DNA from 2 places in the Pimelobacter sp. 30-1 genome. Region 2 is predicted to be linked to the other one. Evidence: riboswitches for the same ligand, from Rfam matches in the RefSeq annotation. Region 2 holds a riboswitch; the other holds the start of a gene.

Region 1 (7,169 bases), 580 kb from region 2:
ACCCAGAAGACGATCTTGAGGAGCTTGGAGCGCAGCGTGTACTGCACCATCAGCGCGAACAGCAGCGTGATGGCGGTGTGCAGGCTGGCGAAGCCGGCGATGGAGTTCACCGACTCGGTGACGCCGCCGTACAAGACGTTGCCTCTGGCTCTGACGATCGAGTTCATGAGGTCGGTCGTGCCGGTGTGGGCGAGGCCGCCGACGCCGTAGTACTCCGAGGAGTAGGCGATGCCGGGGCCGAGGGTCGGGAGCAGGTAGTACGACAGCGTGCCGAGGGACCAGGCGAGGCACTGGGAGGTGACGAACCAGTAGCCGAAGGACATGTTGCGCGACCAGACGAGCCAGGCGGTGACGGCGAGCGGCACCAGCGGCAGGAACATCAGGTAGATCGGCGAGAGGATCTCGGCGGTGAAGGTCTTGCCGAGGAGGCCGTGGAGCACGTCGCTGGGGTCGTGGCCGAAGAAGATGACCTTGTCCATGATGTGCAGCTCGCGGTCGTACGACAGCGCCTTGACCTCGCCGGGGGCGGCGTTCGGGTCGGAGCGGACGAACGGCAGGAACGACTTGAGGTTCCGGTAGCTGACGTAGGTCAGGTAGAACGCGATCACGCCGATGCCGACGAGGGTGGCGCGCTCCTTGGTCCAGTGGGTGCGCAGCCGGTGCTTGACGATCGGGATCACCCGGCTCGGCCGGGCGCGTGCCTTCCACAGGGTCAGCGGCAGCAGGTCGAGCAGGAGCGCGCCGAGGAGCAGCAGGGGAAGCCGGATGTACGAGGGTCCGAGGAAGCTGCCCTCCGGGTCGAGCAGCCGCCGGTCGAGGCTGATCGCCGCGAACACCGCGAGGCCCAGCATGAGCGCGGCCGTGCCGATGAGGAGGGTGTAGGCGCGGCGATACACCCGACGGAGTCTAGGAGACCGGGGAAGCGGGTACCGCGGCGAGGCCGCCCGGGTCGAGCCGGAGTGTCGCCTTCTGGCCGGGTTCGGGGGCCCACCCCTGGACGCCGGCGGCGTCGAGCTCGCCGATCCCGGCGACCGCGACCACCAGCCGCGCCCCGTCGGGCGTGAGCCGTACCGAGCGCACCTCGGCCGGTACGCCGTCCGCCGCGGGGCCGGCCAGCACCGCCGTCGGCCGTACGGCGACCGCGGGCGCCGCCGGCCGTCCGGCGAGCCGCAGCAGCTCGGCCGCCGCAGCCCCCTCGAGCACCCGCGAGTAGCCCAGGAAGAGCGCCGTCCCGGCGTCCGCCGGCGCGGACCAGACCGCGGCGGTCGCGCCCTCCTGGACGATCCGGCCGGCGCGCATCACGGCGAGCCGGTCGGCGACGGCGAAGGCCTCGGCCTGGTCGTGGGTGACCAGGAGGGCGGTCGTGCCGGCCTCGGTGAGGATCCGGCGCAGGTCGGCGGCGAGCCGGACCCGCAGGCCGGCGTCGAGGGCGCTGAGCGGCTCGTCGAGCAGCAGCAGGCGGGGGCGGCCGGCCAGGGAGCGGGCCAGCGCGACCCGCTGGCGCTCGCCGCCGGAGAGGGTGCGGGGCAGCCGGGCGCCGTAGCCCTCCAGGCCGACGAGGGCGAGCAGCTCGTCCACGGCGGTCCGTACGGCGGCGCGCGACTCCCCCTGGAGGCGCAGCGCGTAGCCGACATTGCGGCCGACGGTGAGGTGGTCGAAGAGCTGGCCGTCCTGGAACATCAGCGCGAAGCCGCGGCGGTGGGTGGGCGTCGTCCCGAGGTCGGTGCCGTCCCAGGCGATCCGGCCGGCGCGCAGCGGCTCCAGGCCAGCCACGGCGCGCAGCAGGGTGGACTTGCCGCAGCCCGAGGGGCCGAGCACGGCGAGCACGTCGCCGTCGGCCACGTCGAGGTCGACGCCGTCGACCGCGACGGTCCCGTCGAAGGCGACCTCGATGCCCTTGAGATCCAGCATCACCAGGCTCCTGTTCCCGGCACGCGCAGCCGTTCGACGACGAGGATGACACCGGCGGTCACGGCGGCGAGCACCACCGAGGCCGCCATCGCGGTGCCGTAGTTGAGCGCGCCCGGGTGCCCGAGCAGGCGGTAGATCACGACCGGGAGCGTCGGCTCCGCGGGCCGCACGATGAACGACGTCGCGCCGAACTCCCCCAGCGACACGGCGAACGCGAAGCCCGCCGCGGCGAGCACCGGGCGCCACACCACGGCGAGGTCGACGGTCAGCAGGGCGCGGAGCGGACCGGCGCCGAGCGAGGCGGCGGCCTGGCGCTGCCGGTCGTCGATGCCCGCGAGCACCGGGACGAGCGTGCGGACCACGAGCGGGAGCGCCACCAGGGCCTGGGCGATGGGGACGAGGACCGGGCTGGCCCGCAGGTCCAGCGGCGGCTGGTCGAGGGCGATGAGGAAGCCGAAGCCCAGCGTCACCGCGGAGACGCCGAGGGGCAGCATGAAGAAGCCGTCGAGCACGGTGCGGGCGCGGCGACCGGCCCGGCTGCGGGTACGACGGGTGACGACGAACGCGACGATCAGCCCGAGCGTGAGCGACATCCAGGTGGCGTCGACCGCGATCCGCAGCGAGGCCAGCAGCGCGTCGACGACCGACACCTGGAGGAAACCCTCGCCGGAGCCGCCGAGCGCGCGGTAGAAGTCGAGGCTCCAGCCACCCTCGCGCCGTACCGAGCCCAGGACGAGGGCGAGGATCGGCAGCGCCACGAACCCCAGCGTCAGCGCGGTCGCCCCGATCGCCGGCAGGTCGCGCCGCTGCGGTCGCGCGGCCGGCGCGAGGACGCGTCGCACCGTCGGGTCCGGTACGGCGCGCAGCCGGCCCACGACGACCAGCAGCGCCACCACGGCGAGCATCTGCACGAGCGAGAGCGCCGCGGCCGCCGGCAGGTCGAGCAGGTCGGCGGTGAGCAGGTAGATCTCGGTCTCCACCGACGAGTAGCGCACGCCGCCGAGCACGAGGACGACGCCGAACGCCGTCGCGCAGAACAGGAACACCACGCTCGCCGCGGACACGATCGCCGGGCGCAGCGCGGGGAAGGTCACCGTCCGGAAGACCTGGGCGGGCGTCGCGCCGAGCGCCGCCGCGGCCTCGGCCGGACGCCGGTCGAGGCCCTCCCAGGCGACGCCGACCGTGCGGATGACCACGGCGACGTTGAAGAACACCAGGCCGATGAGGATCGCCACCGGCGTCCCGTCGAGACCGAGGAAGCCCAGGGGTCCCGACGACGTGATGAGCTGGCGGACCGCCAGCCCCACCACGACCGTGGGCAGCACGAAGGGCACCAGCAGCGCCGTGCGGACCAGGCCGCGGCCCGGGAACCGCAGCCGGTGCAGGACGTACGCCGCCGGCAGGCCCAGCAGCACCGCCGCCACCGTCGCGACCGTGCTGGTCCACACCGTGAACCACAGCACCCGCCCGGTGCGTGGGCGCGCCAGCACGTCGAGCACCGCACCCGGGTCGAAGTGCCCGTCGGGCCACACCCCGCGCTGGAGCATCGCGCCGACCGGCAGCACGAAGAAGACCGCGACGACCGCGACCGGGACCGCGGCGAGCGCGACGTACGCCGCTCGCCCCGCGATCCGGCCGGAGCCGCCGGACGCGGTCATCGCGACACGATCTCGGTCCACTTCTCGAGCCAGCTCTTGCGCTCCGCCGTGATCTGCGCGGGGTCGACCTGCGCGGGGTCCTCGGCCGGGGTCGCGAACTGCGACCAGGCCGCGGGGAGCGGGGTCTCGCTCGCGACCGGGAAGACGTACATCGAGTCGGGCAGCGCCGCCTGGACCTCGGGCGAGACCAGCCAGTCGATCACCGCGTGGGCGCCGGAGACGTTGGTCGTGCCCTTGTCGTTGCGCAGCACGCCGGCGTACTCGACCTGGCGGAAGCAGCCGTCGAGCAGGGCGCTGGTCGACGTCTTGGTGCCCGCCTTGTTGAGCGTGAAGGCCGGCGAGGAGTCGTAGGACACCACGATCGGCCGGTCGCCGCCGGAGAACGTGAAGTCGGTGAAGTAGGCGTCCGACCAGCCCTTGACGACCTTGGCGCCGTTGTCCATCAGCGCGGTCCAGTACGCCGGCCACCCGTCGCCGTACTGGTCGATGGTGGCGAGCAGGAACGCCAGCCCCGGTGAGCTCGTGCTCGCCCCCGGGATGACGAACAGGTCCTTGTAGGCGGGCTTGGTGAGGTCGTCGAGGCTCGTCGGCTTCGGGACGCCCTGGGCGGCGAACCACGCGTCGTCCACGTTGACGCAGACGCTGCCGGTGTCGACCGGCGTCAGCGCCCCGGCGTCGTCCCCGGCCAGCGCGTACTGCTTCGCGCCCTCGGGCAGCGTCGCGCGGTAGGGCGCGAAGACGCCCTCGTCGACCGCCCGCGTCGCGAACGTGTTGTCGATGCCGAAGACGACGTCGCCGACCGGGTCGTCCTTGGTGAGGACGAGCTGGTTGGTCAGGGCACCGGCGTCCTCGAGCTTGCTGATCTTGAGGTCGTAGCCGGTGTCCTTCTCGAACTTCGCCACGAGCTCGTCGGGCAATGCGAACGACTCGTGGGTGACGAGCGTGACGACCTTGTCGTCGGCGCGCGCGCCGTCGTCCTCGGCGCCGAGCATCGAGCAACCGCTGACGAGGACGACCGTGGTGGTGAGGGCCGTGAGGCCGGTGAGCAGGCGCGTACGCACTGGATGACTCCCTTCGCCGGTGCTAACCGGATCAGGTTCGGAGGGTCTGCGGCGGTCCGCACTCTCAGCACCCCGTGGTGCTCCCCTGTCTGACCGCGCCAGTCTACGAGAGCGGGACGATCCGCTCTCCGCGCCCCCCGCTCAGTCGGCGACCGGCAGCTCCCGGAGCGCGCGCCTCATGATCTTCCCGCTCGACGTCTGCGGCAGGGCCGGGACGAAGACCACCGACCGCGGCACCTTGTACGCCGCCAGCTCGGCCCGGGCGCACGCGACCAGCTCGTCGCCGGTGACCTGGTGTCCCTCGCGGAGGACGACATAGGCCCGGGGGGCCTCGCCCTTGACCTCGTCCGGCACCGGACCCACGGCGACCAGCGCGACCGCCGGGTGCCCGGACAGCACCCGCTCGATCTCGGCCGGGTAGATGTTGTAGCCGCCGGACAGGATCAGGTCGCGACAGCGGTCCACCACCCACAGGTTGCCCTGCGCGTCGCGGCGGACCAGGTCGCCCGTGCGCAGCCAGCCGCCGGCGAGCGCCTCGGCGGTGTCCTCGGGCCGGCCGAAGTACTCGGTCATCACCAGCGGACCGCGCATCCAGAGCTCACCGGGTTGGTCGAGACCGGCGTCCTCCTCCGGATGCTCCAGGTCGGCGACCCGCGCCTCCATCCCCGGCAGCGGGCGGCCGATGGAGCCGGGGACGCGCTCGGTGCCGACCGGGTGCGTGGTGCCGAGCCCGGAGAGCTCCGTCATCCCCCACAGCTCGATGAGCGGTGCGCCGCTGGCCGTCTCCCAGGCGGTCATCGTGGACACGGCCATCGTCTGACCGCCGACCGTGCAGCGGGTGAGGCTGGCGAGGTCGGCCGGGTCCAGGGCGGGCTCGGCCAGCATCATCGCGTACATCGCCGGGACGCCCTCGAACACCGTCGCGCGGTGCTCGGCCACGAGGCGCACGGCGCCGCGGGCGTCGAACCGGCTCATCAGCACGACGGTCCCGCCGGCGCCCAGCGTGCCGTTGAGGACCACGCTGCCGTAGACGTGCGGGGCCGGCAGCGCCGTGACCACGACGTCCGCGCTGGTCTTGGCGTGCGCCTCGGCGCTCAGCTGCCAGTTGAGCAGGACCGCGCGCTGGGACTGCACGGCGCCCTTGGGGTGCCCGGTGGTGCCGGAGGTGTAGCCGATCACGGCGGGGTCCTCGGGCCGGAGCTCGACCGGGGACGGTGTACGGCCGGCGGCGACCACGTCCTCGAGCGCGACGACCTCGACCCCGTCGGCGCGATCGCCCGGCGGGAGCCCGTCCAGGACGACGACGGCGTCGAGCCGGCTCAGCACCGCACGGTCGAGGGCGGCGAGCATCGCGGCCGTGGTGCACAGGATCCGGGCACCGCAGTCGTCCAGCACGTAGGCCAGCTCGCTGGTGGTGAGCAGGGCGTTGACCGGGTTGACGACGGCGCCGCTGCGCAGGGCGCCGTGGTAGGCCTCCACCCATGCGGCGCTGTTGGGCGCGTGGATGGTCACCCGGTCGCCGCGGCGTACGCCGTGCGCCTGGAACCAGCCGGCCACCCGGCCCGAACGCTCGGCCAGGTCGGCATAGGTGAGCGACCGCTCCCCGTCGACGAGCGCCACCGCCGTGGGACGGGTCCGCGCGGCCGTGACGAGCAGGTCGCCGGGGAGCAGGGGCGGTGCGGCACTCATCGCGGCGTCCGCTCCTCGAGGCCCCACGGGGAGTCGTAGCCGTCGGGTGCGGCCAGCAGCTCGAGGAAGGGCAGCGGGTCGAAGGCCTCGGGGCCCAGCACGCCGGCTCCCTTCCAGGCGCCGGTCGCCAGCAGCTCGAGCGCCACGACCGGGTTCACCGCGGTCTGCCACACCACGCACTGCGTGCCGTACCGGTCCATGCTCCACGCGTTGTCGACGACGTGGTGGAGGTAGACCTCCCGCGGGTTGCCGTCGCGACCGGTGCCCGTGACCCAGAGGCCCGCGCAGGTGGCGCCGCTCATCGCGGAGCCGAGCCCGGCCGGGTCCGGCAGGCAGGCGGCGACCACGTCGCGCGGCGAGACCTCAACGTCGCCGACCCGGACCTTGTCGGTGCGGTCGAGGCCGAGCTTGTGCAGGACGCGGAGCACCTCGATGAACTCCTCCCCCAGGCCGTACTTGAAGGTGACCCGCTCGGCGTCGACCCACCGCGGCATCAGCACGACCTCCTCGTGCTCGACGTTGACGCACTCGACCGGGCCGATGCCGCCGGGGAAGTCGAAGACCTCCGGCTCGGAGAACGGCTCGGTGGTGAACCAGCCGCGCTCGCGCTCCCAGACCAGTGGCGGGTTGAGGCACTCCTCGATCGTCGTCCAGACCGAGAAGGAGGGGGCGAAGCCGTGGCCGGCGACCTGCAGGTTCGAGCCGTCCCGGGTGCCCAGCTCGTCGATCGCCGAGAACAGGTGGTCGGCGGCGTAGCGCGCGAAGACGTCGGACAGGCCGGGCTCCACGCCGATGCCGACCAGCGCGAGCCGTCCGGCGTCCTCCCACTGCGCCGCGCGGGCGAACTGGT
Region 2 (7,169 bases):
GGCAGGCGGCCGTGCCGAGCGAGCGGATCTTCTCGTCGAGGAACTCCAGCATCCGCTTCGGGTTGAGGACGGCCTTGGTCTCCTGGAACAGGAACGACTTGTTGGCCGAGCCGCCGCCCTTGGCCATGAAGAGGAACTTGTACTCCGGGCCCTTCTCGCCCTGGGCGGTGGAGTAGAGCTCGATCTGGGCCGGCAGGTTGGTGCCGGTGTTCTTCTCCTCGTACGTCGTCAGCGGCGCGAGCTGGCTGTAGCGCAGGTTGAGCTTGGTGTAGGCGTCGTAGACGCCCTTGCTGATCCACTCGCCGTCCTCGGCGCCGGTGAGCACGCCCTCGGACTTCTTGCCCATCACGATCGCGGTGCCGGTGTCCTGGCACATCGGCAGCACGCCGCCGGCGGAGATGTTGACGTTCTTGAGCAGGTCGAGCGCGACGAAGCGGTCGTTGCCCGAGGCCTCGGGGTCGTCGATGATCTTGCGCAGCTGGGCCAGGTGGGCGGGCCGCAGGTAGTGGCTGATGTCGTGCATCGCCTCGGCGGTGAGCCGCTGGATGGCCGCCGGATCGACCTTGAGGAAGGTCTGGCCGTCGGGGCCCTCGACGGTCTCGACGCCCTCCTTCGTGATCAACCGGTAGGGCGTGTCGTCCTTGCCGGTGGGGAGGAGGTCGGAGTAACGGAACTCAGCTTCAGCCACGAGCACACAGGATATCCCGCCCGGAGCCCGGGCCACCCATCGGTGGACCCGGCCCCGGGAACGGCCGAGGGGCCGGACCGCCTTGCGGCGACCCGGCCCCTCGGAGGGTGGTCCGTGCGAACCGTCAGCCGGCGGACGGGGCGATGGCGGTGTAGGCCACACCCAGCTCGACGGTGGCGCCGACCGGCAGACCCGCCTGAGCGGTGTCGAGCGTGATCTTGACGGCCGTGATGGCGTTCTGGAAGGCACCACCGTTGGTGCTGGTCTGCTGGAGGTTCAGCGCGACCTTGCCGAGCCCGGCGATGTCGAGGATCGTGTTGGGCGAGACGTTGATCGGGATCTTCTGGCCCGCGATCACCAGGTTGACCAGCTGCATGTCCATCGTGGACGTCCACTTGCCGTCCTGCAGCTTGCCGGCCGCGCTCACCTTGATGGCGTTGGCCTTGACCAGGCCGCCGAGCAGGTTGATGCCCGCGGTCTGGTTGGTGTTGGTGACCTCGGCGTTGCCGTAGGCGTCCTTCTTGGACGTCGTGGTCGAGCTGATCACGCCGGTGGTGAGGATGCCGGGCACCCGGACGCCGAGCGTGGAGTTGGTCAGCGTGCGGCCGTTGCTGGAGCCGACGGGCGTGCCGACGCGGGCGGTCGGGTCGCTGACGACCTGGATGTCGTCGCCGACGTGCGCCTGGATGCGGGTGCCGTAGGCGGTGCCGCCGAGCGAGGCGCCGGAGGCCGGAGCGACCTCGGAGAGGTACTGGTTGACCGGGTTGACCAGCAGCGTGACGCCGGCCGAGTAGCCGCCGAGCGGCTTGAGCAGCGTGATGCCGACGGCCCACGCCATGGTGCCGGCCAGGTCACCCTCGGGCTGGTCGTACTTGCCGTGCAGCGCGTAGTTGAGCGTGACGCTCGCGACGCCCGGGATGGTGACCGCGTAGTTCTTGGGGATGTTCAGCGGCAGCTTGATGCCGGCGATCTTGATGTTCGCCAGGCGGCTGTTGGCGGTGTACGACGCCGAACCGTCCGCTCGACCGGTGGTGGTCACGTTGGTCTCGAGCGCGTCGGCCGAGATCAGGCCGCCGAGGAGGCTGACGTGCGCCGTCCGGGCGAAGGACTTGAGGGTCGTGGTCTGACCGACCAGCGCCTTCTGCACCACCGCGTCGGTCTTGGTCTCGACCGCGCCGACCTCGGCGAGGTTGAGCACCTTGACGGCCGCGGTGCTGTTCTTGGAGCTGCTGGACTTCGCCCCGCCGGTGACGCCCGACTGGGCGGTCAGGTCGGACTGGACGACGCCGTCGAGCACCTTGATGTAGGTCGCGCCGGTGCTGGCCGAGTAGGACCAGTAGACCGGGTCGGCGGCGTGAGCCGGCGCCGGTACGGCGACCAGACCTGCACCCCCGAGAGCAAAGGCGACAAGAGTGACGAGCTTCCGCACGTTCACGGGACCCCATTCCCATTCGTGTTGTGACTTTTTTGAAGTTTGTCCCCCCAGGAAACCACCGCGCACCCGCTCGTGACGAGCGCGCGAGGGCATTCCGGACATCAATTTAACGAAGGTTCTGCCGGCAAGTCACGCCTGATCTGCCCGCGAGACGGATCCGGTGCGGGCATAGCCGGGCCGGCGCCGCCGTTGTACCGGCGTGCACGTGTACGACGCGGTGGTCATCGGAGCCGGTCAGGCGGGGCTCTCCGCCTCCTTCCACCTGACCCGGTTGGGCCTCGACCACGTCGTCCTCGACGCCAACCCGCAGCCCGGCGGCGCCTGGCAGCACCGGTGGGACTCGCTGTCGATGCACGACGTGCACGGCGTCGCGGACCTGCCCGACGCGCCCGCGCCGGGGGACTCCGGGGCCCGGGCCAACGTGGTCGTGCCGGACTGGTTCGGCCGCTACGAGAGCGAGCACGGGCTGCCCGTCGTCCGGCCGGTGCGGGTCGAGCGGGTGACCGAGGACGCCGACGGGCTGCTCGTCGTCCACGCGGGGGAGCGCGCGTGGACCGCACGCACGCTGGTCAACGCGACCGGTACCTGGACCCGGCCGTTCGTGCCGCACTACCCGGGCGCCGAGACGTTCGCGGGGGAGCAGCTGCACACCGCCGACTACCCGGGCCCCGAGCACTTCGACGGCAAGCGCGTCGTCGTGGTCGGCGGCGGGGCGTCCGCGGTGCAGTTCCTCGGCGAGCTGGGGCCGCGGACCGATGTGGTCTGGGTGACCCGCCGGCCGCCGGTGTGGCGCGACCGCTTCGACGAGAACGCCGGGCGCCACGCGATCGAGCTCGTCCAGGAGCGGGTCCGTGCGGGCCTGCCCCCGGCGAGCGTGGTGAGCGTGACCGGGCTGGCACTGCGCCCGCAGGAGCAGGAGGCCGCCCGGCTGGGGGTGTACGAGCGCCGGCGCCCGATGTTCGCGCGGATCGAGCCCGACGGCGTGCGCTGGGCCGACGGCTCGTTCGAGCGGGCCGACGTCATCCTCTGGGCGACCGGGTTCCGGCCGGCCGTGGGCCACCTCGCGCCGCTGCACCTGCGCAGCGAGCACGGCGGGATCGCCCTGCTGCAGAGCGGGACCGACGTGCAGACCGCGACCACCGCGCTGCGCGACCCGCGCGTCCAGCTCGTGGGCTACGGACCCTCGGCCAGCACCATCGGCGGCAACCGCGCCGGCCGGGCCGCGGCGCTCGCCGTCCGGCGCTACCTCGCCGAGCACCCTCTGGAGCTCGCCGAGGATCGTGCGCTAGCGTGAGTCACGACCACCCACGGGAGTCCGCGGCAGCGGGCTGAGAGGGAGCTGGAGCCGCTCCGACCGTCACACCTGATCCGGATCATGCCGGCGAAGGAACGGACCTGATGAGCGCACGTCTTTTCTGCCTGACCTCCTCTGCGGAGGACCTCACCCTGCTCCCCGCGCTGGCCGAGGCCGGCGTCGACGGCTTCCAGGTGCGGGACAAGTCCCTGCCCACCGGCGCGCTGGTCGCGCTGACCCGGTCGGTGCTGGCCGCCGTCCGGCCGTACGGCGCCACGGTCGTCGTCAACGACCGGTTGGACGTCGCCCTCTCGGCGGGCGCGGACGGCGTCCACCTCGGCACGAGCGACCTCGCCGTCGCCGACGCCCGCCGGCTCGCGCCCGGGCTGCTCGTCGGGGCGACTTGTCGCTCGCGCGCCGAGGTCGTCGCCGCCGCGGAGGCCGGGGCCGACTACGCCGGCTTCGGCCCGGTGCTCGCGACCTCGTCCAAGGCCGGCTTGCCCACGCCGCTGGGGTTCGCGGCCGTGACCGCGGCCGCCGGCGTGCTGCCGCTGGTGGCGATCGGCGGGCTCGGCACGGACTCCGCCGCGCAGGCGCGCGCCGCCGGGGCGTACGGCGTGGCGGTGATCGGCGCGATCTGGCGACAACCCGACCCGGTGGGGTCAGCGAAGGAGCTCGTCGCGGCGGTCGGCTGATGCGCGTCGACGTGCTGGGCGCGGGGATCGTCGGGCTGACGGTCGCCGAGGAGCTCGGCCGTCGCGGGCACTGCGTCGCGGTGGTCGATCCGGACCCGGCCAGTGGGGCGTCGTACGCCGCGGCGGGGATGCTGAGCCCCGGTGCCGAGGTGTGGCACGGCGAGGAGGAGATCCTCCGGCTCGGGGTGGCCTCGCTGGCGCTGTGGCCGGCGCTCGCCGAGCGGCTGGGGGTCGCGCTGCGGCGGACCGGCACCCTCCTCGTCGGGTACGACGGCGGCGACCTCCAGCAGGTCGAGCGCCAGGTGGCGCTGCTCGGCCGGCGCGGTCACGAGGCCCGGCTGCTCGGCCGGGCCGGCGTGCGCGCGGCCGAGCCGACCCTGGCCCGGGTGGCCGGCGGCGCGCTGCTGCCCGACGAGGCGAGCGTGGACCCGCGCGCGGTCTGCGCGGCGCTGCTCGACCGGGTCGCGCTGCGCCCCACCGCGCGGCCCGAAGCCGAGGTCACCGTGGTCGCCACCGGCGCGCGGCTCCCGGCGCCGTGGACCGGCCTGGTGAGCGGGGTGCGCGGCGAGGTGCTGCGGCTGCGCTCGGACGACCCGCCGCGTCGTACGGTCCGCGGGTGGGTGGGCGGCGAGGCCGTCTACCTGGTCCCGCGCGGCGACGGCCGGGTGGTGCTCGGCGCGACCTCCGAGGCCCACGCCGCGCCGCCGGTCCTCACCGGCGGGGGCACGCTGCGGCTGCTGGCCGCCGCGCGCGCCGTGTGGCCGGCCCTGGACCGGGCCGAGCTCGTCGAGGGGACCGCCCGGGACCGCCCCGCGACCGCCGACGGCCTGCCGCTGGTCGGGCCCAGCGGCGTCCCGGGCGTCGTCCTCGCGGCCGGGCACTACCGGCACGGCGTGCTGCTGGCCCCGCTCACCGCACGGCTCGTCGCCGACCACCTCGAGACCGGACACGTCGACCCCGCGGTGGATCCCCGCCGCACGACCGAAGGAGCACCATGACGATCACCTGCAACGGCGAGCCGGTGCGCACGGAGGCCCGTGCGATCGCCGACCTGCTGCACGAGCGCCTCGGCGACCCGCGTCCCCACGGTGTCGCGGTCGCGGTCAACGACGAGGTGGTCCCGCGCGGCGAGTGGGCCGCCCGGCGGCTCGTCGACGGCGACGTCGTCGAGGTCGTGACGGCGGTGCAGGGCGGATGAGCGAGCTCTCGATCGCCGGCGTCGTCCTGCCGTCCCGGCTCTTCCTCGGCACCGGAGGGCTGCCCCACGTCGCGCTCGTCGGCCCGGTGCTGGACGCGGCGCGCCCGGCCCTGGTGACCGTCTCGGTGCGCCGGACCTCCTCGCTCGCCGAGGGCGGGCTGCTCGCGGCGCTGCGGGACGCGGGGGTCCGGCTGCTGCCCAACACCGCCGGTTGCCTGTCGGCCCGCGAGGCCGTGCTCACCGCCGAGCTGGCCCGCGAGGCCCTCGGCACCGACTGGGTCAAGCTCGAGGTGGTGGGCGACGAGCGCTCGCTGCTGCCCGACGCGGTCGAGCTGCTCGACGCGGCCGAGGACCTGGTCCGGCGCGGCTTCGTCGTGCTGCCCTACACGACCGATGACCCGGTGCTCGCCCGGCGCCTGGTCGATGCCGGCTGCGCGGCCGTGATGCCGCTCGGCTCACCGATCGGCTCGGGGCTCGGCGTGCTCAACCCGCATGCGATCGCCGCCGTACGGGCGGCGGTCGAGGTGCCCGTCGTCCTCGACGCCGGGGTCGGTACGGCGAGCGACGCCGCGCTGGCCATGGAGCTCGGCTGCGACGCGGTCCTCGCCGCCACCGCGGTCACCCGCGCCGACGACCCGGTGGCGATGGCCTCCGCGCTGCGACTCGGCGTCGAGGCGGGACGGCTCGCGTGGTCGGCGGGCCGGATCCCGCGCCGCAGCGAGGCCCGCGCCTCCAGCCCGGTCCTGGGGAGGATCGGATGAACCACCCCACGGACTTCTTCTCCTCCGCTGCGCTCCCCCGAACAAGTCCGCGGGGACCCCGGTGAGCCGCCGCCTGGTCGTGCTCACCGACCGCACGCTGGTGCCCGCGGGCCGCTCGCTGCGCGACGTCCTGGGTGCCGCTGCCGACGCCGGCCTGACGACGGTGCTGCTGCGCGAGGTCGACCTGCCGGACGACGAGCGCGCCAAGATCGCCGACCACGCGCGCTCCTGCGGCCTGGAGGTGATCGCCGCGCACCGTCCGGTCGCCGGGTGCGCGGGCGTGCACCTGCCGGCGGGCGCGGCGCTGCCCGAGGTCGCGACCCGGTGGGGACGCTCCTGCCACAGCCGGGCCGATGCGGTGGCCGCGGCGGCGGACGGCGCGTGGTGGGCCACCCTGTCGCCGTACGCGGTGACGGAGAGCAAGCCCGGCTACGGTCCGCCGCTGCCGGCGTCGGCCTTCGCCGCACCGCCGCTCCCGGTCTACGCGCTCGGCGGGATCACGCCCCAGAACGCCGCACTGGCGCGGGATGCGGGCGCCTACGGCGTGGCCGTGATGGGCGCGGTGATGCGCGCCGACGACCCCGGCGCCGTCGTCGCCGCGCTGCTGCGCGAGGTCGTGAGGTGAACCCGCCGGTGGTGCTGACGATCGCCGGCACCGACTCCAGCGGCGGCGCCGGCGTGGGCGCGGACCTGGCGACCTTCGCGGCCCTCGGCGTCCACGGCACGTGCGTCGTCGCCGCCGTCACCGCGCAGGACACGACCGGCGTCCGCGCCGTCCACCCGATCCCGTACGACGTCGTGGTCGCCCAGCTCGACGCGGTCCTCGACGACCTCGACCCAGTCGCGGTCAAGACCGGGATGCTGGCCACGCCCGAGGTCGTGCGCCTGGTCGCCGAGCGGTGCGCGGACCGGGTGCTCGTCGTCGATCCGGTGCTGGTCGCGACCTCGGGCGCGGTGCTCGCCTCGGCCGCGGTGGTCGCCGCCTACCGCGAGCACCTGCTGCCCGTCGCCACCGTCGCGACCCCCAACGCCGAGGAGTTCGCGGCGCTGGGCCGGCCCGGCGGCGCGAACGTCCTGGTCACCCGCGGCGGCGACATC

What was found. Region 2 has a riboswitch for thiamine pyrophosphate ahead of CCO04_RS05755 (thiamine phosphate synthase). Riboswitches for the same ligand answer to the same signal wherever they lie in the genome.
Region 1: another riboswitch for thiamine pyrophosphate. It lies ahead of CCO04_RS08650 (thiamine ABC transporter substrate-binding protein); the one in region 2 lies ahead of CCO04_RS05755 (thiamine phosphate synthase).

What each region holds. Positions count from the first base shown of each region.
Region 1 covers NZ_NHTS01000003.1:676,842-684,010, forward strand. The annotation lists gene CCO04_RS08635 (phosphatase PAP2 family protein) at 1-896, opposite strand, end outside; gene CCO04_RS08640 (ABC transporter ATP-binding protein) at 907-1,911, opposite strand; gene CCO04_RS08645 (iron ABC transporter permease) at 1,911-3,569, opposite strand; gene CCO04_RS08650 (thiamine ABC transporter substrate-binding protein) at 3,566-4,630, opposite strand; TPP riboswitch at 4,622-4,727, opposite strand; gene CCO04_RS08655 (class I adenylate-forming enzyme family protein) at 4,772-6,319, opposite strand; gene CCO04_RS08660 (saccharopine dehydrogenase family protein) at 6,316-7,169, opposite strand, start outside.
Region 2 covers NZ_NHTS01000003.1:101,569-108,737, reverse strand. The annotation lists gene CCO04_RS05770 (fumarate hydratase) at 1-688, opposite strand, end outside; gene CCO04_RS05765 (choice-of-anchor P family protein) at 813-2,123, opposite strand; gene CCO04_RS05760 (NAD(P)-binding domain-containing protein) at 2,323-3,417, shown strand; TPP riboswitch at 3,421-3,531, shown strand; gene CCO04_RS05755 (thiamine phosphate synthase) at 3,522-4,112, shown strand; gene CCO04_RS05750 (FAD-dependent oxidoreductase) at 4,112-5,110, shown strand; gene thiS (sulfur carrier protein ThiS) at 5,107-5,310, shown strand; gene CCO04_RS05740 (thiazole synthase) at 5,307-6,071, shown strand; gene CCO04_RS05735 (thiamine phosphate synthase) at 6,133-6,696, shown strand; gene CCO04_RS05730 (bifunctional hydroxymethylpyrimidine kinase/phosphomethylpyrimidine kinase) at 6,693-7,169, shown strand, end outside.